4 regions of the Nitrosococcus halophilus Nc 4 genome follow, and region 3 is predicted to be linked to each of the others. Evidence: predicted binding sites of a transcription regulator. Region 3 holds the regulator's gene; each other region holds the start of a gene.
The links. Region 3 encodes sigma-54, which starts transcription at its own class of promoters, with help from an activator protein. Its sites were predicted from a motif close to TGGCANGNTNCNTGCTT; they were not measured.

Region 1 (5,594 bases), 1.1 Mb from region 3:
AAGCGTATCGTTCAACTCAATACCGTTCATATGACAGTTGCTGTCGAACGTGACTATCCTGGAGCGGAGCAAGCGGTTTATGCAGCCACGATCCGGAACACCGATCAATTGGACCTTGCAGCGATTACCCAAGAATTACAGATGATCGCCCAAGGCACTGAAGAGACTTCCGAGCGGTGGCGTACCGTACAATGGATTGTCAAGAGAGTGCCAACACCGCTTGCTCGAGCTGTGCTACGCATTCCGCTGTTATTTCCGTCCCTGTGGGTAGAGCATCGAGGTGGAGCAGCTATGATCTCGTCTCCCGCCAAGTACGGCGTGGATACGATGATCGGCGCTTGGCCGTGGCCACTTGGTTTTTCATTTGGCTTAGTGAAGGAGCGCCCCCTTGTTGTTGGTGGGCGTCTTGAGGTGCGACCGACCATGGCCCTGACGATGAGCTTTGATCGGCGATTGATGGGCGGGGCACCTGCCGCGCGATTTTTCAAGACGGTTTGCGACCACATCGAGCGTGCAGAGTACGATATGGCATTGTCCAAGAGTGCCCCCGCGCCGAGAGCCTTGGCGGTGTCTTCCTCCTAGACAGAATGATGCCTATTTTAGGTCGTCAGGCTAACCCCTGATTCTGTTAGAGAAACAAGAGCCCTGTCTACAAGATGGGCTTTGCTGTATCAACAGGTGTCCGAACTTGATCAAGTTGATCCGCTAGGTTTCAGAAGAAAGCAAAATGAGCCTTTTCTGCATTAATATGCGCAACCCAACCCACTACCACCAAGATTTTGATTAGAGGCAAGTTAAGTACCCCGCGTCCTCCTGGCGGAGGTGAGACCGGGCAGGTCCTCCTCCTACAAGGTAGCGCAGGTCTGGCCCCGGGGGGCACAAAGTCAGCAGGCTAGCGCGACAGCAAGAATGAAGAGACCCCCTTTTGTGGGGGTCCCTTGGATTATTCTCAACGGTTGCTCTGCTTGGCGCGGCGTCTAGTCAGGCCACTGAGGCCAAGCAAGCCAATGGCCACTAGCGCCACTGAGTTAGGCTCAGGCACCGAAACTGAAAAGTTTTGCGACGTGTCTGTTTGCAAAACAAAGTCTGTCGACGTGTCAGCGCCGGTAGCTGCGCCGCCAAACGCCGCCGGGCGAGTGTAATCAGGTGCGCTTTGCCCAGGGAATTGAAGCGAGGCTTGGAGCTCGGTTCCGACCAAATCTGGGTTAACGAAGCTATTGTTGGTGGAGGTGACGGTACCAACCAGGAATCCGCCGCCGGTACCCGTTCCACCGGGAATAGGGGCCGTCGCGCCAAAGGTGGTGAACCCAGAGTCCCAGGTTCCTGACAGGATGTTCGTCCCATTCAGGAAGCCGGTTCCTGCCGCCTGATCCGTATCGGGGCTAGTATCGAAAAAGATATCCCAGGTCCCCGAATCCAAAGTTATGGTGATGGAACTACACCCGTCGTTGTTGCAAGTAGCGGTTTCGGTAATGACGGCGTAGGTGGTGAGCTCGTAGCTTCCCCCCCCCGGCCCTGGAGGAGCCACAGACAGGTTGGGTGTGGGGGATGTGGTGTTGATGGAAGCTGCGAATGCCTGGTAGGTTAAGGTGAAGGTGTCTGTATCGCCAGCAAGGTTAGTGTCGTCCAGGTCGAAGCCCTGGACCCAACCAGCACCGTTCGAATGCCAGTCGATGCCCGTGAAATTCTGTAGGATGCCGTCGTCTGGAGTCGCTGTCGTCGTATCCAGCATGGCAGCGGCTTGGGCGGAAAAGGAAGTGAGAAGTCCCCCCCCACCCAAGATTGAAACTGTTAAACCAATTTTCAGAAAAGATTTCATTTGTTGTTCCTCCCCATCTTAAAAATAAAGCAATTTACCTGATGGCTACCACCTTTGACTTCTCATTAGTGGTTACAGTTACCTATATGCAACCGACATGCCATAATAGGATTGAATGAATAAAAACAAATTGTTATATTCTCATGACAAAATTAGTTGCAAAGATAGAACGGTGTAACTGTAAAGTTTTTCGACAAATGTCCAAGGCACTAAACATTAGTTTTGGACACTTCACTGCTTGTGGAGAAGCCGTGTCCATTCTTGGTGGTGTTTTCAAAAATTTTATGAGCGCTCCAAAGCGCTGGGATAGGGGCTGGACAGTGCTGGCCTGAGGGAGTCCTAAGAGGTAGGTAAACAACCCCTCACTGAAATGAGGGGCTTTGTCCATACTGACTAATCGGCTGGGCTTCGGGCCAGTTTGCTGCGGCCCCAACCGCGATGTTCAGAGCGCCGTTAACATTGGCATCCAGAACACCGCAGTCTGAACGCTTAAAAACTGGAGCATTACGTTGACCACATTCCAGTCAGCCTCACAAAAACTAAATAGCGAAGTTCCTCGTTTTGTCGAGATCGGAGCTTCTATTTTGGCTCTCGACACCTTTCCCTCAATTATCACTCAGTTAGCTCACACTAACCGTTTAGTTGTCTAGTGCTTGGAGTAGATCGCGGGCTTCTTTTTCCTCAGCAAATGGCTGTTTCATGTCTAAGAGATCATTAAGTACTTGCTGGGCTTGGGACTTTTCTCCATTGCGGGCCAGGGCCAGAGCAAAATGATAGCGAATATCCGGGTTCTTGGGTGTCCTGTTCGAGGCTTTTGCTAACAGACTCAGGCCACGTTTTGTCTCACCCTTTTCGAGGAGTAGCATACCTAGAGTGTCCATTACTGGAGGTGAATTGGGGGCTATGTCCAGGGCCCGCTCCGCATAGGTCAAAGCTTTGGCTGGATCATCTTTGCGCAACAGCCAGGCCAGGTTGTTGAGGGCTGTCACATTGTTTGGTGCTTGTTCTACTACTTTAGCAAAGGCTGATACCGCTTCCTGTTCCTGTTTAAGCGCTAGGTAGAGGTTAGCCAAGTTGTACTGTGCCAGCATATCCTCTGGATGCTTTTTTAACCAATCTTCTAGCGTCGCTAGGCTCCTATCTTGATTTCCTGCCTGGAACTGGGCAAGCGCAAGGTTGACAATTATCTGGCTGGTGGGGGAGTGCTTCAATGCTTCTTTAAATGCTGCTACTGCTTTCTGAGGCTGGTTCTGGCGCATGGCCAACCACCCTTCTTGGGCTAACACCTCTGGATGCTCCGGGTAAGCTTGCTTCAGTTCCTGGAACAGTTTATTGGCCTCGTTGGGCTTATTCTCATGCATCAACAGGTGGGTCATGGCGATCTTGGAAAGGGCGTGGTTGGGATCCAGCTCAAGCGCTTGATTGAGTTCCCCACGGAGCTTATCCACGTTATTTGTTGCGGAATAAGCTTTAGCCAGCAGGTAATGGGCTTGCGCGGATTGTGGCTGAGCCTCCACGAGCTTTTGGAGAGTTTCGATGCCATTGGTTGGTTGGTTAGTTGCAAGTTGTGCTGTTCCCATCACTGCTAATAATGAGGGATGATTGGGATAAAGCGCTTGGACTTCTCGAATAAGGGCAAGGCTTCGTGTAGGTTTGCCTTTATCCAGATAATAACGGGCTAGTAATATCCGTGGCGCCAGGGCCTTGGGATTTTTGCCCATGGCCTGCTCTACCCAGGTCTTGGCTTTTTCCACATGTCCTTGCTGAGTTTCCAGTGCACCGAGTTTCAGTAATGTCCTGAGATGTCCTGGATGATGTTTCAATGTTTCTTGATAGAAGGAGCGAGCTTTCTCTATATCCCCTTTTTTGAGGGCCAGTGCGGCTAGGTTATGAGTCGCCGATGGGTTTCCTGGAGCGATTTCCAGGGCTTCATGAAAGGCCTCCTGGGCCTTGGTTTCTTCTCCTTTTCCGAGATAGACCCCGCCAATCAGGTTCAAGGGCAGAGGACTCTGTGGTTGCTTTTCCTGCAACCGCTCAGCAGTTGTTAATGCTTTATCGAATTCCCGGGCCCGTAGGTGGCCAAGTATGACTAGGAGATCCGCTTGGGGTAGTTGGGAATCTAATTCGATGGCTTTTTCCAGTGTATCAATGCCTTGTTCATGTTCACCCGACATCATGAAGCTAAGCCCTAGCTTCATGTAAGCTGCAGCCGAATCTGGTGCTTGAGTAGTAATTTTTTGGAAGTAAGTGGTGCTCTGCTCAGGTTTGCCTTGCCCCAAGACTACGTTGCCCATTAAATCAAGTGCTGCAATGTCATCAGGATTCTGGTTCAGCACCGATTCTAGTACAGACTCGGCACCGGTATAATCGCCTCGGCGAAGTCGTGCTGCTGCTAGGGCCTTAGCCGCAATATCGGAGTGGGGGAAACGGGCTAGAAATTGGCTCAAGTGCTGTTCGGCTTGCTTGAACTGGCCCTGCATATAGTAGGAAAGGCCTGCGTAAAACACTGCTGGCATGTATTTCGAATTCTGTCTCAGCGACTTTTGGAAGGCTGCCAAGGCATCGGCATATTTATTTTGCTGGAAGTCAAGTAGCCCCTCAGTGTATGCCACTCCTGGATGATTGACGCCCTGTTTTTTGAGGGTTCCCAGATCATCGGTCGCACCTTCATAATTTTTGAGATAAATTCGTATTAATGTCCGGTTAAGCAGATCTTCAGCATTGTTGAAACGGTGGGTAATCGCTTCTCCATAGGCCTGTTCCGCTGCTTCCGCATTTCCTTGATAGCGCTCTAGGTCACCCAGCAGGCTCCAAGCTGGGGCAAATGCGGGCGAAGTTTGAAGAATTTTGTCGAGCCACTCTCGGGCCTTATCAAAGCGCTTCTGGGCTGCTGCGATTTCTGCTTTTCCAAGATTGGCTTCCGCTACATTGGGTTGAAGGGAAAGCGCGGAGTCATATAATTTTTCTGCTTTTTCAAATTCATGCAGTCCAAGGTAAGCATGCCCTTGCAATGCCAGCAGTTCCGCCCGTTCATTTTCGGAAAGGCCTGGGTAATTGGTCGAAGCATCGGTTACATCTTGGAATTTCCCTTGCATGAGGGCAACTCGGGCTAAGGAAGTAGCAGCGGTTTCAGGTGCAAGGCCAAGTCTAAGCGCTTGTTTCAATTCTTTTTCGGCGGCTGGGCCATTGCCCACTTTCACGTATACTTGAGCTAGCAGCCAGCGCGCTTCTTGATTGTCTGGTGTTTTTTGGAGGGCATTTTTTAACTCGATGATAGCGGCCCTTATTTCTCCCTTATCCTGATATTCTTTGGCGCGCGAGATATGTTCCTCAGGAGTAAAGTTAGATCCTGTATTGCAACCTGTTAATAAGGCAGTAGCTAATAATAATGCGTAGGCTAGGGCAATAGGACTTATCAGTGAGCTGGACATGGGGAACCTCAGTACTGTTGATGGGTTAGCTATATCGTCATTATCCGTGCGACGCGCGATTTCTTTAACAGATTTTTTAGCAAAAATGCACTTGTTTAGCGAGTGGAACCCAGGTGATTTCGTTTCCTAACCTCAACTAGGGCGGTTAGCATTAGGGCGCACTTTAAGTATGATTTTTACAATCAACCTATTGATAACTATGTAAATATTTTCAACGGCAGCCGAAAATTGGCTCTCCCCCAGTTGGTGTGAAACACCCTGTTTAGAGGGTATGTAATACCCGTGCTCGAAGCCTTTACGAAGCTTGCCCGTCCATACATCATCCGTTTGATACGTTCCAGCCG
Region 2 (5,594 bases), 1.9 Mb from region 3:
TACCCGAGCGCCAACACCACTCCCTCTAGCCCCCCCATGGTTTCAACGACTCGCTCTAGGAAGGGGCGATGCACCGCATAATCCGTGGCATCAACTGCGCCGTAGCCCACTTCGACTTGATACCGGATATTGAGATCGGCCGCGATCCGCGCTAATTCAGATTCATCCCTCCCCCCCAAGTACAGGGGGTGGCCACGACGCGCTAATGCCAACGCCGTGCCGCGGGCAATTGCAGAAGTAGCCCCCAACACCAAGACCGGCCCCCTCATGGTGCACCTGTCAATTGCAACCGGCGCGAGAGATCGGACTGAAAACGCCCTTCTGGGTCGACCATCCGTTTAATCTGCTGCCATTCCCCAAGGCGAGGATACATAGTGCGCAAGCTCTCTGGACTCAGGCGTGCATCCTTGGCCAGATACACCCGCCCCCCATACTCAAGCACTAACTCATCCAATCGCCGCAATAAATTGAGTACCTTTTCACCCGCCATGGGTAAATCCAAAGCCAGAGTATAGCCTGCCAAGGGAAAGGACAAAGGGGCGGCATTCCCCGGACCCAAACGCTTGAGCACAGCCAAAAACGAGGGTTGCCGGCTGCTCGCGAGACTTTCCAGTAAACAACGCATTCCCTCATAAGCATGGGGCTCCGGAATGGCGACCTGATACTGAAGAAACCCCCGCTTACCATACAGACGATTCCAATCATTCAATGCGTCCAAAGGATAGAAAAAATCATGGCAATTAGTAACAAAGGGTCTTTTCTTGCTTCCTTGACGGCGATAATAATGCTCATTGAAGGCAGCCACCGTGAATCGATTGAGAACAAACCTAGGCAGGTCAAAGGGAACATTTTTTGGTTGCCGAGGCGAAAAACCTAGCGGTTCTTCCCAATCACTCGGTAATTCATCGCGACCCGCGTGATGGCCACCCATAACAATGCCTCGGCCAAGCTGGCGACCACGACCAGCGCAGTCGATCCAAGCAACGCTGTACTGATCGTCATGGTCAGCATCCTCCAACCATTTGAAAGTAGTCTCAAGGTCTGGGGCTGCATAATGCTGGGCCACGATAGCAGCCGTCTCGATAGGCATCAGGCGGAAACTCACTTCGGTGATAATTCCCGTCAGCCCCATCCCCCCCACAGTGGCCCAGAAGAGCGCTTCATTCTTCCCAGGGGAGCAACGTTGTCGGCGTCCATCTGCAAGAATTAATTCTAGCTCCGTGACATGAGCAGCAAAGGTCCCCCCATGGTGATGATTTTTACCATGAACATCGGCGGCTACAGCTCCCCCTAGAGAAACATATTGGGTTCCTGGAGTGACTGTTGGAAACCAGCCACGAGGCACAAAAGTCTCCAGAATTTCTGCTAGAGTCACGCCAGCCTCAGCCGTTAACAGCCCAGTGACACTATCAAAAGCCAAAAATCGGTTAAGGCGCTCAGTGAGCATCACCCAACCTTGGGAAGAAATAGCGGCATCACCATAGCTTCGGCCCTGACCCCGGCAAATTAAACTATCCCCCTCAGGCATGCGAACCTGTCGCATTTGTTCAGGACGTACCAGTATAGATTCTGCTACCGGGTAGCGTCCCCAGCCAGAGATAACTTTACTAAGTGAGGCTGTCATAAAATGTCTAAACTTTTTACACTCTTTCGGCTTCTTTGAGAAAAGATGATAAGCCCACCAAAATGATTTTTAAAAGCCGTTTTTTGCACAATACTATGCTTTAACAAATTGATATATAGTTATTCTTATACTTTTGAGTTCTTAGAAACGCCCGCCTTTTATGTTTTCCTCTTACCTGGAAAAAACTCCCATTTTGAAATAAAGATCGTATTTGATGTAAGAAGTCTCTTACATTCTATTATGCTTTATTTCTAAATAAATCATTAAATAACAAATACTTAAAACAAGGCATGTTTTTTGCAAAAGCTTTTTATTGAGCGTTCCCGGTTTTAAAAACAATGCAGCTAAGGATATTTCTAATGTTAAAGAGATTAGTAGTTTTTTATACGCTATTGCTGACTCCATTTTCATCGAGTTGGGCAATTTCCTTTACCCCCTTTGGACCTCATGGTGAAGGTGGATTTATCAACGGGCAAACTTTTTTTTTTAATGATGATGGTGCAGTTTTTGAATTAGACGCCTTTTTAAATATTGAAGGCTTAGATTTAAATGGTGGCGCAATAGGAACCAGTGCTCAGTTCTCTTTTGACCCGCTCCCTCCTGGCCTCACATTTGATTTTTCCCCTTCCTTATCTTCTGATCTTACAGACCTGAATTTGACCTATACTTTTTCTAACACCACCACAGAAGCTTTTCCAAATATAAAATTTTTCTCATTCTTAGATACAGATATTGCCGAATCTATTAGTCCCTTTAATGAATTTGGTCAAGCTTTTGGAACCATCGGGTCCGGAGCTGCTGATAGCGCTCCCGATTCTTGGGAAATCGATGAACCAGGATTTTTATTCGGCGATATCTTTGTAAACCTTTTACTCGGGACACTCGATAACACCAACGCTATCCCTCAAACCTTTCCAGAAGATGTTTCCATGGCCCTCGGATTCGATTTAGGGAATTTAAATCCCCTTGAAACCATAACAGTAGATATCTTTTTATCCGAAGATAGCGACTTTATTGGGGATTTCTTTTTAACACAAGAGGATCTCAACCCACTATCCCTTGCCTCGATTACAATGTCAGGTCAGTCTTCCATTCAACAAAACTCGATTCCAGAACCTAATACCTGGCTATTATTGACAACAGGATTAATTGCCCTGGGAGGAATCTTAACCAAGAAAAAATGATGTCGTTCGCCCTAGCCCCTAAAGCTATACTTCCAACTTCGGTCTTAAGCGCGCGCGCATTGCCAATAGCAAACGGTGCGCCTTTATCTGCCACACAAAGAGTATTATGAAGGTAATCATAAGCGATTGGGTGGGAATTGAATAGCGCGTATTACCATATTCAAACAAGGCTTGCACCAGGGAGGTGGCCATAATAAGCGCAGTAATCACTAGCGGAACCCGGAGAGTGGGTTCCGCATAGCCTCGAAATAAAATAACTTTTACTATGAGGCCAACAGTAGAAAACACAAACAAGAGATTCATGACTCTGACCAACCACTGTTCAGCCCCCCAAAGTTCCCCTAAAAACGCAGCTATTTTGGGAGATTCTACTTGAGCAGGCTTCCAATAATTAGGCGCAGCCCAAAAAGAAACCCATGATCTAAAAACGCTTTGAAGGTAGAGGACAGGATGTTCAATAAAAAGTTGGAGTGAAATGCGAGCGAGTTCCTGCGAGAGTTCCACGTGGCCAAAGCCCGTCTCTGCCATAATCTCGTCCTTGGCCTCGAAGATTGTCATACTGTGGTTCCCGCTCTGCTTTACCTTCTCCGCCCGGTAGCGGAGGTATATATCCCGTATCTTGGACGGTGGTGCATGCTCGATGAAACCGCCGCTGTGATTGCTAAGATTATACCCCATGAAGGTTGTGATTCCGGCATAGCCAAGGGTTACCTTATTAAAGCCAATCCACCCTGATAAGGGTAGCGCAAAACATAACAAAACAATGAGAGGAACATGAATACGATTGCGGCCCCGAAGCAGCAAAAATGCTAGCAAAATATACAAAGGACCGACAAAAGCAAAGAGCGGGTGGGTGAGCGCCAAGAGCGAACTCGTCGCCCCAAGGCCAATCGCCAGCCAAAAATTCCGCTCGCTCGCCGTCAACTTCGAGAAAATAAATACCGAGAGTACCAGCAGAAAAGCCGAAATTGACTCAGTCAGCAGGTTTGCCTCAAACAGCAGTTCATTTAGAGCCAAAGAGTGAACCGCCCCGACGATAAAGGCAAGGCTCACTTTGCGGGTCTGTTCAAAGACTAGCGCAAACAGAAAAAGTGAGGTCAAAATCCCAAGCACGGATTGAAAAAGCCAAATAAAAAAAGGATTTTTACCTGCCAAAAGCAAAAGCAAAGGGTAAATAGGGGTCCGTGTGCCATCATACTCACTAAAGTCCAGCTGGACCAGCTGTTCAGCAAGTCGCAGGTATGTCCCTGTATCGGGCCAGACCACGGGTACATAGACAACCCACAGGAATACCCTGACTAGGATGCAAATTCCTAAAAGCCAGAATACTCCCTGGCGTACGGCCCGCTGTTCGTAAGACAAAGCTGCCTCTCCCCTTTTAAGTATTGTTTACTATTGGACCAAAGTCGCTGTACCGGAATTATCCCACCAGCCGCTCGATACGTGCTGACAGGGCATTGCATACTTGACGGATAGCTGGATCGATCTCGGGGGGACTCCTCCGGCGCACGGAGCTGGCAACCACTTGACGACTTACTCGCGGCGTATAAGCGATTCCAAGAAAGGCAAACAATTCATCGAATGTCTCATGCTGGCGCTGAACAAGTTGCTCGTAACACACCAAACGCACACGAGGATCCCGATCCAAGCCCTGCTCGAAAAAAAGTATGTTGCGGAAATACCAAAAAAGCGCACAGGCCGATTCATTGCTAATGCCAGGGTGATAAAGGGACCTGACGAGTGCATGGGTCTCATCCGACATCCCCCGCCCACGCCATCCAGCACCATTGCGGTCTTCAACAATACGCCGAATGCTTTCTGGCATGCCGCTCCAAAGATCTAAGTGTGAATTCACTACGTCTTCATAGTGGCGTACCAACCATATCCCCTTTGAGGGTGCGAATTCATCCATCAGGCGACGCAGATCTTGGAGTTCACAGAGTGCTTTAAGCACCACATGCGGTGCACTAGATACCTTCACTAGCTTGTGAATAATCCTCGGTGGGCGCATCTCATAGCAATCGAAAGCACGAGGGTCACGTTCATGGTAAACCTTGGTCTCAAAGCTTCGCTCAAGGACATCCATCAGCATGTTAGTCCCCGATCGCTGGACCCCCGCGACAAAAATGAGCCGTTTAGCATCTTTACGAGGCAGGGATAAAAACAAAGTCTGATAAGCCTGCTTTTTAAGAAGAAAAGCGCGATATTCCATCTTTTCAAGCACAGGGGTAAAACGGCTCTGCCTTTTCATAGCCCCCCTCCATGCCGCTTCTCAGACACGTGTCCCCTCTGCTCCTTTTCCGAAGAAGCTGTCTTACTTAAATGGGGGGAAGAATATGCCCCATGGTGTCTCCCCTTGCCCGCAAATGCCGCTATTGGACGCTGGTTCACTATCCGCTCATCAGCCGACACCTCCCGCCAAAGCATCGCAGTCAAAGCAACAATAAGATAATAAAGATCGAAGTAAGCCAGATTCAGAAAGGCTCCTGTAACAGCGTAACCGATAAGAGCTGCCCGCAATGCCCAAGCATACTCGCTTATCCACTGCAGATCGGGAACCCCCACAGTCTGTTTCTTGAGTTGGCCCAATCGTTGATAGGTCAGGAACAGGATTATCATAAATAGGCCGAAACCGACAAAACCATGCTGCCCCAACACTTGGAAATAGATGCTATGAGCCACATGGGCGCCCTTCATCACATCGTAGTATTTAGGATCCAAGTAGGTGTGCCATCGGGCGGGATCGCCTTCGAAATTGAAACCGCCGCCACGCAATGGCCTGTCAA
Region 3 (5,594 bases):
GCCGACAACTAGTGGACGAGCTGTTGCATGAACTCAATATTACCCATGTGAAAAATACCTTGGGGATGAGCCTCTCCGGCGGAGAACGGCGACGGGTTGAAATTGCCCGCGCCCTGGCAGTAGAACCGCAATTTATACTATTAGACGAGCCTTTTGCCGGAGTAGACCCTATTTCGGTGCTAGACATCCAGGGTATCATCCGGCAACTGACGGAACGGGGGATCGGGGTCTTAATTACCGACCACAATGTCCGGGAAACCCTAGGAATCTGTCAGTATGCTTATATTGTGAATGAAGGCGAAGTCATCGCCAAAGGTCAACCTCAGGAAATTCTGAACAATGAACGAGTAAAGGAAGTTTATTTGGGGTACAATTTTCATCTTTAATAGCTATCATGGCATGTTTATTGCTGTCTATAATAAATAGTAATCCAATAGCAAGTAGAGCTCAGGTATGAAAACCTCTCTCCAACTACGCCTTGGGCAACAACTCACGATGACGCCCCAGTTGCAACAAGCCATTCGCCTGTTGCAGCTCTCGTCCTTGGAATTACAAACGGAAATCCAACAGGCGCTAGAATCAAATCCACTGCTTGAGCAAAGTGAAAGCGAAGAGGGGCAGGAATCTTTAGATACCGATGAAGTAAGGGAAGCCATTACCCCTGAGGGCAATGAATTAAATGCCTCACTGGGCGAGGCAATCCCCGACGAATTGCCGGTAGATAGCAGTTGGAACGATATCTATGACAGCTTACCGCTGCCCGCTGCTTCTGGAGATGAATCCCTACCCGATCTGGAAAACCAAGGCAATCGGGAAGAAACCTTACAAGAACACTTGCTCTGGCAGGCCCGTTTGGTAGCGACTAACGAGAAAGATCTCGCCATTGCCACCGCCATCATCGATTCGATTAATGAAGAAGGCTATTTGTGCAGCACCCTTGAGGAGATACAGCAAAGCCTAGGAGAGGACATTGAGGTTGAGCCTGGGGAAGTGGAAGTCATGTTGCATCAAATACAAAATTTCGACCCTCCTGGTGCCGGGGCTCGTGACTTAGGCGAGTGCCTGCTGTTACAGCTGAAACAATACCCCCCGGGCACCCCCTGGCTAGAAGAAGCAACGCTGTTGTTGTCCCAACATATCGCCACACTGGGTAAACGGGACTATGCCCAATTGATGCGGGCAATGAAACTCTCGGAACAAGAATTAGGGGCAACTATCCACCTGATCCAATCCCTCAACCCACGGCCAGGGACCCAAATACAACCCAGTAAAACCGAATACGTAGTACCTGATGTCTATGTCACCAAGCAAAGTAACAGTTGGCATGTTGAACTTAATCCTGATATCGCGCCACGTCTGCGGGTCAATACCCAGTATGCCAGCCTAATCCGGCGGGCTGATGATAGCCTCACCAACAGCTATCTCAAAAACCAGCTCCAAGAAGCTCGCTGGTTCCTTAAAAGTTTACATAGCCGCAATGAAACATTGCTCAAAGTTGCTTGCTGCATTGTGGAGTGCCAGCAGGGATTTCTTGAACACGGCGAAGAAGCCATGCGCCCTTTAGTGCTCCACGATATTGCAGAAGCCGTCTCCATGCATGAATCCACCATCTCTCGGGTCACGACCAACAAATATATGCATACCCCCCGAGGAATCTATGAGCTAAAATACTTTTTTTCCAGCCATGTGGCTACCAACAGTGGCGGAGAGTGTTCCGCAACTGCCATCCGTGCCCTTATCAAGAAGCTGATTGCTGGGGAAGAGCCCCGCAAACCCCTAAGCGATAGCAAAATCGCGCAAATCTTATCCGAACAAGGAATTAAAGTGGCACGGCGTACCATCGCCAAGTATCGGGAAAACTTGAATATCCCCCCTTCCAATGAACGAAAAAGATTGATCTAAAACGCAAAATAATTAAGGAGCAACCCATGCAAGTGAATCTCACTGGCCATCACGTTGAAATCACTCAAGCCCTGCGGAGCTATGTGGAAAATAAGTGCGAGCGCCTAGAACGCCACTTTGATCAATTGACTAATATTCACGTCGTCCTTAGTGTTGAAAAAAAGAGGCAGAAAGCTGAAGCAACACTGCATGTCAGCAAAGCCAATGTATTTGCCTCCGCCGAAGACGAGGACATGTATGCCGCCATTGACGATCTAGTGGACAAATTAGATCGGCAGATTAAAAAGCACCGGGAGAAACTGACCGACCACCGCCGTAGTGAGGGGGTAATGAAAAAGCAGCAGCAAGGATAGATTAACCAAAGCCATGCAGATTACCGAGCTCCTCATCCCAGAACAAATCGCTGTGGGTGCCGTTGCAGGCAGCAAAAAACGGGTGCTAGAGCGGCTCAGCGAGTTGCTTGCCCGGGGCACGGATGACCTGGACTCGACGGATGTTTTCGATTGCCTACTTGCCAGGGAACGTCTTGGCAGCACCGGTCTTGGGGATGGGATCGCCATCCCCCATGCCCGCATGGCTGGCAACCAACACACCCTCGCGGCATTCGTCCGCCTGGACCAGGGAATCGATTTTGATGCCCTCGATCAACAGCCAGTCGATCTATTCTGCGCCTTGCTGGTTCCGGAAGAATCAGCGCAAATCCACGTGCAACTCCTTGCTCAGCTTGCGGAAATGTTCCGTGATCCGGAGCTATGTACGCGCCTACGGCAAGCCAAGGACCCCCATAACCTGCTGGAAGTCCTAAAGGAATGGGAACAAACCTCTGCGCCTACCGGTATTGTCGACTAAGCGGGAGTGTAAGGCATGAGCAGCCCCAATGAAGACAATGTCACAGGTCATGGCGTGCTGCTGGTGATTTTCGACTCCGGGGTGCTCTTGAGGGGGGAAAGCGGCGTTGGCAAAAGTAGCCTCGCCCTAGAATTAATCCGGCGGGGACACCGTTTAATTGCGGACGATGCCCCCCTTTTCCAGCGGGCATCAGCCACCCAATTGATGGGTAGTTGCCCCTCTGTATTGCAGGATTTTCTAACCGTGCCAGGTTTGGGCGTTGTCGATATTCGCGCGATTTATGGCAGTCAGGCCATCGCCGCGCAACACCCCATTGATCTCGTCATCCATCTTATCCCTAACAAACATATCGAACCGCTCACCCGCAGCCTTGGTCAGTGGGAGCAGCTAAACGTGAAAGTGCCTGAACTTACCCTGCCCTTGGGGGGTAATTTGCAACCCGCCACGATGATAGAAACAGCCGTCCAAGACTATCAGCTACGGAGCAAAGGTTATGATGCCTTGCTTGAGCTGCAACAGCGGCAACAGAAGCTCCTCAACCCTTCCCCTCCTAGGCACAAATAAGGGGTGCCTTAGAAGCACTCATTCAAAAGAGAATTGGCGAGACTCCCATGAAATTGCTAATCATCAGCGGTGTATCGGGATCAGGCAAAAGTATTGCCCTTCATGCCTTAGAAGATCAGGGTTTCTATTGCATTGATAATCTGCCTGTCTACCTTCTTCCCGTCTTTGCCCAAAAGATGCAACAGGATGATGCCCAGCAACTCCGCGCCGCCGTCGGTATCGATGCCCGCAACCTTCCCCAAGAACTACAACAATTTCCCCAGATCCTAGAGGACATTGAAAATGTGGGGGCTCACTGCCATATCATCTTTCTTGATGCCAGTGACGCCACCCTTCTTAAACGCTTTAGTGAAACCCGCCGCAAACACCCACTCAACAATATTCCTCTCGCCGAGGCCATCCGCCATGAGCGGGAGTTATTAGAGGCCATTGCCGAAAAAGCCGATCTTAGGATTGATACCACCTGCACCACGGTCCACCAGCTACGGGATTTAATCAGCGAACGGGTCGGCGATGGTGCGCGTACGGGAATGTCACTGCTATTTCAATCCTTTGGCTACAAACATGGCGTCCCCCTCGACGCTGACTTTGTATTTGACGTCCGCTGTCTTCCTAACCCCTATTGGGAACCCCATTTACGTCCCTTAAGCGGGCGTGACCAAGAAGTGATTGCCTATCTTGAGCGCCACGAGGCCGTCGCCCAAATGCGGCAAGACTTGATTACCTTCTTACAGCACTGGCTGCAACGGTTTCAAGAGACCAATCGCAGCTATCTGACGGTGGCCATCGGATGCACAGGGGGACAGCATCGTTCAGTTTATTTAACAGAGCAGCTCACAGCCCATTTCCATTCCGCCCATAGCCGAGTACTTTGCCGCCATCGGGAATTGTCATGACCGTCGGCGTGCTTATTATCACTCACGATAATATTGGCTCGTCTTTGTTGGATACCACCAACGACATGCTGGGCAGCTGTCCTCTTCAGATCCAAATACTCCCTGTGACCCGCGCCTCTCACCCCGATGCTTTGCGGGAACGAGCACGAGAGCTAATCCATAGTTTGGACACCGGCCACGGGGTTTTAGTCTTGACTGATATGTATGGTTCCACCCCCAGTAACATCGCCTGTTACGCAGCGGACGCCCAACATGCGCAGATCGTCACAGGCCTTAACCTGCCCATGCTGATACGAGTGCTGAATTACCCACGCTTGAGCCTCACCGAACTCACAGAAAAAGCGATAAGCGGCGGGCGCGAAGGGGTTTGTGCCTGCTTTACCACCATGAGGAAACAGGATGACACAGAATGAGGTGACTATTATTAATAAGCTGGGGCTACATGCCCGGGCTGCAGCCAAATTCGTCACTCTAGCTTCTCGCTTTAAAAGCGAGATACGCATTCAGCGGGGGACAAAAGAGGTCAATGGAAAAAGCATCATGGGCGTGATGATGCTGGCGGCGTCCCAGGGAACCCGCCTCTGTATTATGGCCTCGGGCCCCGATGAGGAAGAAGCTCTACAGCAACTGAAAACGCTGGTGAATGAGCGCTTTGGAGAACACGAATGAGAGTAAGGCAAATCACCCTAGTAGATGGGGACCTAGCCAAGAAAAATTTCCTTAGGGCCTTGGCATGACCCTTGAACTGCACGGGATCGGCGTCTCGCGAGGCATCGCTATCGGTAAAGTTCATATACTTTCCCGCGATCAGCCCGAGGTCAACGAATATTTCCTGCCCCTGAACCTTATCGAAAACGAGGTTCAACGGTACCAAGCAGCGCTCAGCACTGCCAAGGCGCAACTCCAGTCTATTCAGGAGCAAATTCCGGACAATATCCCCACCGATATCGCTTCTTTTATCAACACTCACCTGTTAATGCTCGAAGACAAGGCGTTGGCTATTGTGCCCATAGATCTCATCCAGAATCGGCACTGTAATGCCGAATGGGCACTCAAACTACAGCGTGACGCCCTGGCAAGCGTTTTCGATGAGATGGACGATCCTTATCTTCGCACCCGCAAAAATGATGTGGACCACGTCGTCAATCGCATTCTTCGGATCCTGACTAACCAAGAGAGCCCCCGCCATGAAGTCTCCGGGGGGCGGCTTAAGGGTTATATTTTGCTGGCCGACGACTTGACCCCTGCCGACATTGTCTTAATGCAGCAGCAGCAAATTAGCGGTTTTGTCACCGAGCATGGTGGGGCTAACTCCCACACCAGTATCCTCGCCCGCAGCTTGGGGATTCCAGCTATCGTCGGCCTCCGTGGGGCTCGCCGCTA
Region 4 (5,594 bases), 1.2 Mb from region 3:
TCAGGTTGAGCGTGCCTCCGGTTGGGCAACGCGCCAGCTCTACATGGCCCACTTCGCCTTAACTGATGTGGAGCAAGAACGCTTTTATTCTTTTGAACGTTTCAATCGAGGCGCGATGGGTCTGGCAGGCGCAGTCGCCCAACCCTTCAAAGTGTGGTTGGAAGACTGGGTGGTCATAGGAGCAGAAGGCGAAAATATTTTCCCATTGAAAATTGCGGTGGCTCAAGACGGCATTGCCCTAGAGCTTGAGTTGGATGCAGCTAAACCTCTCGTGTTGCAGGGGGAGGATGGTTTGAGTCAAAAAAGCGCAGAGCCAGGCAACGCCTCCTATTACTATTCCTTTACCCGCTTGCTCTCTAAGGGAGAGGTTCGTGTCGACGGACAAAGCTTTCCAGTATCAGGGACCAGCTGGATGGACCGGGAGTGGAGCACTAGCGCCTTAGGCGAGGACCAGGAAGGCTGGGATTGGTTCGCGCTGCAGTTATCCAATAATACGGAATTGATGTTCTACCATATGAGAAAAAAAGACGGCACTGCGGATGCGTTCAGTGGCGGCACGTTTGTTTCTGCAACCGGCGAGACGCGCAAGCTTTCCCTTTCCCAGGTAGAGGTTGAAGTGACTGACCGATGGCAGAGCCCCCACAGCGGTATCCGTTATCCTTCAGGTTGGCGTCTAGCGGTGCCTGAACTTCAACTATCTTTGGTAATTACTCCTTTTCAGCAGGATCAAGAGCTTAATCTAGCGGTACGTTACTGGGAAGGAGCGGTGCAATGTACCGGCACCTACGGGGAAGCCAACATAACAGGTGTGGGTTATGTTGAATTAGCGGGATATGGGAATGGGAGGGATGAACCAATGCCGAAATAGACGGGCTGTTGATTAGTCTATGGGGCATTAATTCACCTCCTTTAATAGCCCTATTTCACTTATCAACGGGACCTAAGAGGCTAAACTCTCTCTAGACTATTTTCATAATAGTGGAAGTGAAGAAGAGAGGGTGGAATGTTAAAAAAACTCCTACAGCGGGGCTTGACCCGGCGCGAAGCCGGGGTTCTATCGGCCACTCTTCTGGTGGCAGCCGTTTATGTCGGTTTCTCTTTAGAAAAAGGTAGTCTTGGAGTTGCTTTCTTATTGGCTATTGTAGGCCTCTACTGGGGTGCCGGAGCTGTGACCGGAAGAAAAATGTGCAAGCTCATTTCAAAGTCTATAAAAGGCCATGATGTTGCTCAGTGACCCCCTTCCCCAAGTATTTTGGGTTCGGGAGTTAAGTAATTGATATTTATATCAACTCCCTAGCCGATAGAAAACATAAGGGGCTACCATAATCCAGATTGGAATCAGGGGCCATAGGCGTCCAGCCAGGACATTATAGTCATGAAAAAGTCGTCCCCAGGAATGCTTTGCCACGTAGTGCCCAAAGAGCAATTCAAACCCTACCGTGAGCCCTAGCCAGGTGAACCCCATGATCCATGCCTGTTGTGCGGAGTCCAGTGGCCACAGATTGATGAGGGCCCAAATATAAAGGCTAAACAGGAGAAGGCCGCTGACGGTAGAGATTTGATGGGCCTGTAGTTCGCTGAGACGCTTGCCATACCAGGCTTCACGGAGTGCCCCGTTGAGAACGGCGATTAATACCAGGGGGAGCCAAGCAAGAATAGATTGCCAGATCATTGGTTTCTTACCGCTTTACCAAACAAAGAGGGGAGCAAAGTCATACGGATCATATTTTTGCTTAAGTTTGTCATAGGCCGCACCATTATAAAAGCAGTCAAAGATTCTTTCTCCTTCAAGGTGGAGAATATGATTAAAGTCCTGGAGCACAACCCCCTTATCGGCTTCCGGCTGTTGGCCTTGATAACGGAAGAAGATGCGCATCCAGTTGTTGGTATTGATTTTGTGATTCCTCTAAAATAGCCTGCGCCGCGCGGAGGGTCTTCAAATTATGTACTTGGATGCACAAAAAATGTATATTTACACTCTTGTTGTTAATCTCCCAATGAAATCCTGCACTTTAAATAAGTTATTGAATTTTTAATGTTTTTATCGCTAATGCCCGGGCTGGCATAGAAGTTGGATTATCTTCCGTGGGAAAGAAAAATCCATGAGGAGGTTATCATGTCTTTCTTTAGACGACTATCTGCCAGCCTAACCGCCCGCATTGACCAGGTGGTTGGCCAGATCGAAAACCACGATGCCATCATTGAGGCCGCTATTGGGGAGGCCCGCCAAGCTACCGCTAAAGCCAAGGTTCGCTTGGCTCGGGTCCGCAGTGACGGTGAGCGGTTGGAAACCAAAATTGCTGAACTGCAAGAGGCTGAAATAAAATGGGCGGAGCGGGCCAGGCGCATTGCCAAAGAGGATGAGCATAGGGCGTTAGAATGCCTGCGGCGGCGCCGGGGGTGTCAACGCCAGCGGGCCCAATTGGAAAAAACGCGGGAAAATCACCAACAGTTGGAGGCTCGTTTGGTGCGGGATGTAAGAGAAGCGGAAGAGCGGGTCGCCGACATGACCCAGAAGCGTCATTTGATGCGTACCCGCCAGTCGGCGGCTGAGGCCCTCAATTCCATCACCCGTGTGGACCCCAGTATGGGCGGCGATGTTGCCGATGCCTTTGAGCGGTGGGAGGTCCGTATTACCGAGGCCGAATACGAAGCGGGCACAGCAGAGGCCATGGATAGTCTGGAACACCGTTTTACCGATGCCGAGGACCAGGATGCCCTGCGCGCCGAATTGGATGAACTTTTGTTGAAGGAGGAGAACCATCATGAATGCTGAGACTCAAGCCCAGGTGGCCCAGCCTGCCGCGCCACAGCCCTCAGCCAGCCGCTTTAGCTTTAAATTTTTACCCCGCCTGTTGCGGGGGTTGGGGGCCTTGGCTGTGGTGGCTTCTCTCTCTATTTTTTTGCTTCAGGGTTGGGAAAGCGGCAATGATAGTTACCGTTATTTGCTGCTGCTCGCCCATACCGCAGGCTTGGCAGTGATTGGCTTTGGCGCGGGTCACTGGCTGCGGGAAAGCAAGGGGGCTCGCCTTTTGTTGCTGTTGGCATTGGTCTCGGTGCCGGCTAATTTCGCTATTCTGGGGGCCTTTGTTTATTCCGCTTCTCGTGCCAACAGTATTGCTTATCCTGTCTTTGCCACCTGGCAGGCGGAAAGCTTTACGGTTACTGGGGGGCTGATTGCCGGTGCCGTCCTGGTGTTGGCGCCGGTTACCTGGTTAGGTTTTCGGGTGTTGGCCCGGCATTCCGCTTGGTCCTTGGCGGGACTCTTTTTGGCTACGAATGGAGTCTTGTTGATTCCCTTGCGGGAGGAGCCATTTGTGGCCTGGACATTATTGGGATTGACGATCTTTGTGCTCTGGCGGACTGCCCGTATCGGGCGTGGCGACACCGCCATGAAAACCCTGGAAGGAGCGTTTGCTCGAGGACTTCAATTTTTGCCCCTGGCCCTATTGTTTGGGCGCACGGTTTGGCTTTATACCGCCGACGCCTTTTTGTTTACCGCCATGTCGGTAACAGCATTTCTCATGTTGCGCCAGGTGGCCCTGGAGCTGAATAGCCGCTCCAAGCTCCGCAGTTTTAGCGAGCAATTGGCCATCCTCCCCGCCTTGACCACCGGGTTGGGATTGGCGGCGGTGGTGGATAAGATCATCAAGGGAGGGGATGCCTATGCCTTTGCGGTGTTTTCCTGGGCGGCGGCGGCCATGATTTTTGAAATCAGCTTGCGTACCCCAGGCAGTGGGGCTAGTTACCGCCGCAAGGCGGCCGTGGTGATGACGGTGGGCCTATTGGCTAATTTAGTCCTCTATGAGGGGGTTGCCGCTGCCATTTTGTGTCTGCTGACGGGGATGGGCGTGCTGGTGTGTGGTTATCTCATGGAGCAGCGGCTGGTCTTTGGCCTGGGTTGGGTGATGCTGATAGCCGGCCTTAGCTTCCAGGTACAATATGCTATCACCGCGTTTGACTTGGGAAGCTGGGGAAGTTTGGCGGTGCTAGGGGTGGCCGCCATTCTCACCGGATCGGTGATTGAACGCCATGGCCCCCAACTAAAACTCCGTTTGACCCAGTGGGGGCGGCAATTTAAATCTTGGGAATATTAGGAAGGGGGATCGCTTTGAATCCGGTGAGTTCCCCACTACACCGATGTTCCTCCCATGGGGGGGCATCGGTGTTCCTTTATTGCTCCCTTACTCCCAGCCGGTGACCGTCAAACAGCAACCTTTGACCTCGGAAGAGCGGGAGTTCTTTGCCCTGCTCACCGAGGTCATCTTCTCCAATCCCTTTAGCTTTCAGAAAGACCGGCTGACTTCCCTGGGAAGTCAAACCCAAGGCCACACCCCAGCGCCGGATGATCATCACTACAGCGCTTTGATTCCCCCTTTGGAACAGCGGTTGGCTCGTCTGGAGTCCCGTGGCCTTTCCCGTATTCAGTCTGTCCCCCCTCAGGATCGTCGGCTGCTCCAGTATGCTTTTTTGTTCCAGCTCTATGATCGCTATGTGGCGCAATGGGATCAGTTAATTCAAACCCAAATGGCCAAGGGGACAGCCCCCGCCCCCGTTCCTTTTGCCGAAGAACTCATCGATAAACTCAAAAATCGGGGCTTTTCCATTGAGGAGGCGGGGCGTTATTTGGCCTTGTTTTATCAATTGCGGCGCGCCTATTTTTTTATTGCTCATGCCCTGGTGGGGGATTCTCCTTCCATGACCCGCCTGCGTCATGCCCTATGGAACAATGTTTTTACTACGGATGCCCGTTTCTATGCGGACCACCTTTGGGACCGGATGGAGGATTTTTCCACCTTGTTGCTGGGGGAGACCGGAACTGGCAAGGGGTCAGCGGCGGCGGCTATTGGCCGCTCGGGATTAATCCCCTTCGATCTTAAAAGCCGACGGTTTACCTATAGCTTTACCGAAACCTTCATCGCCATTAATTTATCTCAATTTCCGGAGAGCTTGATTGAATCGGAGCTCTTTGGCCACCGGAAGGGGGCCTTTACCGGCGCCATTGACAATCACAAGGGTCTTTTCCAGCGCTGTAGTCCCCATGGGGCCTTATTCCTGGATGAAATTGGCGATGTTTCGGTACCGGTGCAGATCAAACTGCTCAATGTGCTGCAAGAAAGGCAGTTCACGCCGGTAGGGAGTCATTCCCCCCTACGCTTTGCCGGGCGGGTGATTGCCGCCACCCATCGTTCCCTCCCGGCGCTACGCCAGGAGGGGCAGTTTCGCGATGACTTTTATTACCGCCTTTCCTCGGATGTGATTGAAGTCCCGCCCTTGCGGAGACGGCTTCAGGAATCTCCCGCCGAATTGAAGCAACTGGTGGGATTATTGGCCGAGCGGCTTACGGGCCAAGCCGCCGAGGGTTTAATTGATCGAATTCTGCAAGTCCTGAATAAATGCCTGCCGGCGGATTACGCCTGGCCAGGCAATGTGCGAGAGCTGGAGCAGGCGGTGCGGCGGATTATTCTCAAAGGAGACTATCAGGGAGCCGAAGCGCCGACTCATCATGGATCTTGGTTGTGTCAGGCGGCCCAGGGTAAATTGAGTGCCCCGGAACTGTTGGCTGCCTATTGCCAAATGCTGTATCAACGGCA

Region 1: the regulator sigma-54 is predicted to act here: its motif matches at 1,906-1,922, upstream of pepA (flocculation-associated PEP-CTERM protein PepA).
Region 2: the regulator sigma-54 is predicted to act here: its motif matches at 1,911-1,927, upstream of NHAL_RS10565 (PEP-CTERM sorting domain-containing protein).
Region 4: the regulator sigma-54 is predicted to act here: its motif matches at 2,061-2,077, upstream of NHAL_RS15360 (PspA/IM30 family protein).

Annotation. Positions count from the first base shown of each region.
Region 1 covers NC_013960.1:3,340,937-3,346,530, reverse strand. The annotation lists gene NHAL_RS15795 (2-oxo acid dehydrogenase subunit E2) at 1-582, shown strand, start outside; gene pepA (flocculation-associated PEP-CTERM protein PepA) at 950-1,819, opposite strand; gene prsT (XrtA/PEP-CTERM system TPR-repeat protein PrsT) at 2,458-5,250, opposite strand.
Region 2 covers NC_013960.1:2,244,252-2,249,845, reverse strand. The annotation lists gene NHAL_RS10575 (SDR family oxidoreductase) at 1-269, opposite strand, end outside; gene NHAL_RS10570 (FAD-binding oxidoreductase) at 266-1,624, opposite strand; gene NHAL_RS10565 (PEP-CTERM sorting domain-containing protein) at 1,984-2,808, shown strand; gene NHAL_RS10560 (hypothetical protein) at 2,833-4,170, opposite strand; gene NHAL_RS10555 (sulfotransferase domain-containing protein) at 4,229-5,059, opposite strand; gene NHAL_RS10550 (putative O-glycosylation ligase, exosortase A system-associated) at 5,056-5,594, opposite strand, start outside.
Region 3 covers NC_013960.1:325,559-331,152, reverse strand. The annotation lists gene lptB (LPS export ABC transporter ATP-binding protein) at 1-386, shown strand, start outside; gene NHAL_RS01635 (RNA polymerase factor sigma-54) at 454-1,902, shown strand; gene hpf (ribosome hibernation-promoting factor, HPF/YfiA family) at 1,929-2,255, shown strand; gene ptsN (PTS IIA-like nitrogen regulatory protein PtsN) at 2,269-2,751, shown strand; gene NHAL_RS01620 (HPr kinase/phosphorylase-related protein) at 2,767-3,315, shown strand; gene rapZ (RNase adapter RapZ) at 3,363-4,211, shown strand; gene NHAL_RS01610 (PTS sugar transporter subunit IIA) at 4,208-4,624, shown strand; gene NHAL_RS01605 (HPr family phosphocarrier protein) at 4,611-4,880, shown strand; gene ptsP (phosphoenolpyruvate--protein phosphotransferase) at 4,945-5,594, shown strand, end outside.
Region 4 covers NC_013960.1:3,241,214-3,246,807, reverse strand. The annotation lists gene NHAL_RS15380 (lipocalin-like domain-containing protein) at 1-868, shown strand, start outside; gene NHAL_RS15375 (hypothetical protein) at 1,004-1,234, shown strand; gene NHAL_RS15370 (hypothetical protein) at 1,286-1,672, opposite strand; gene NHAL_RS15360 (PspA/IM30 family protein) at 2,117-2,776, shown strand; gene NHAL_RS15355 (hypothetical protein) at 2,766-4,097, shown strand; gene NHAL_RS15350 (sigma-54-dependent transcriptional regulator) at 4,141-5,594, shown strand, end outside.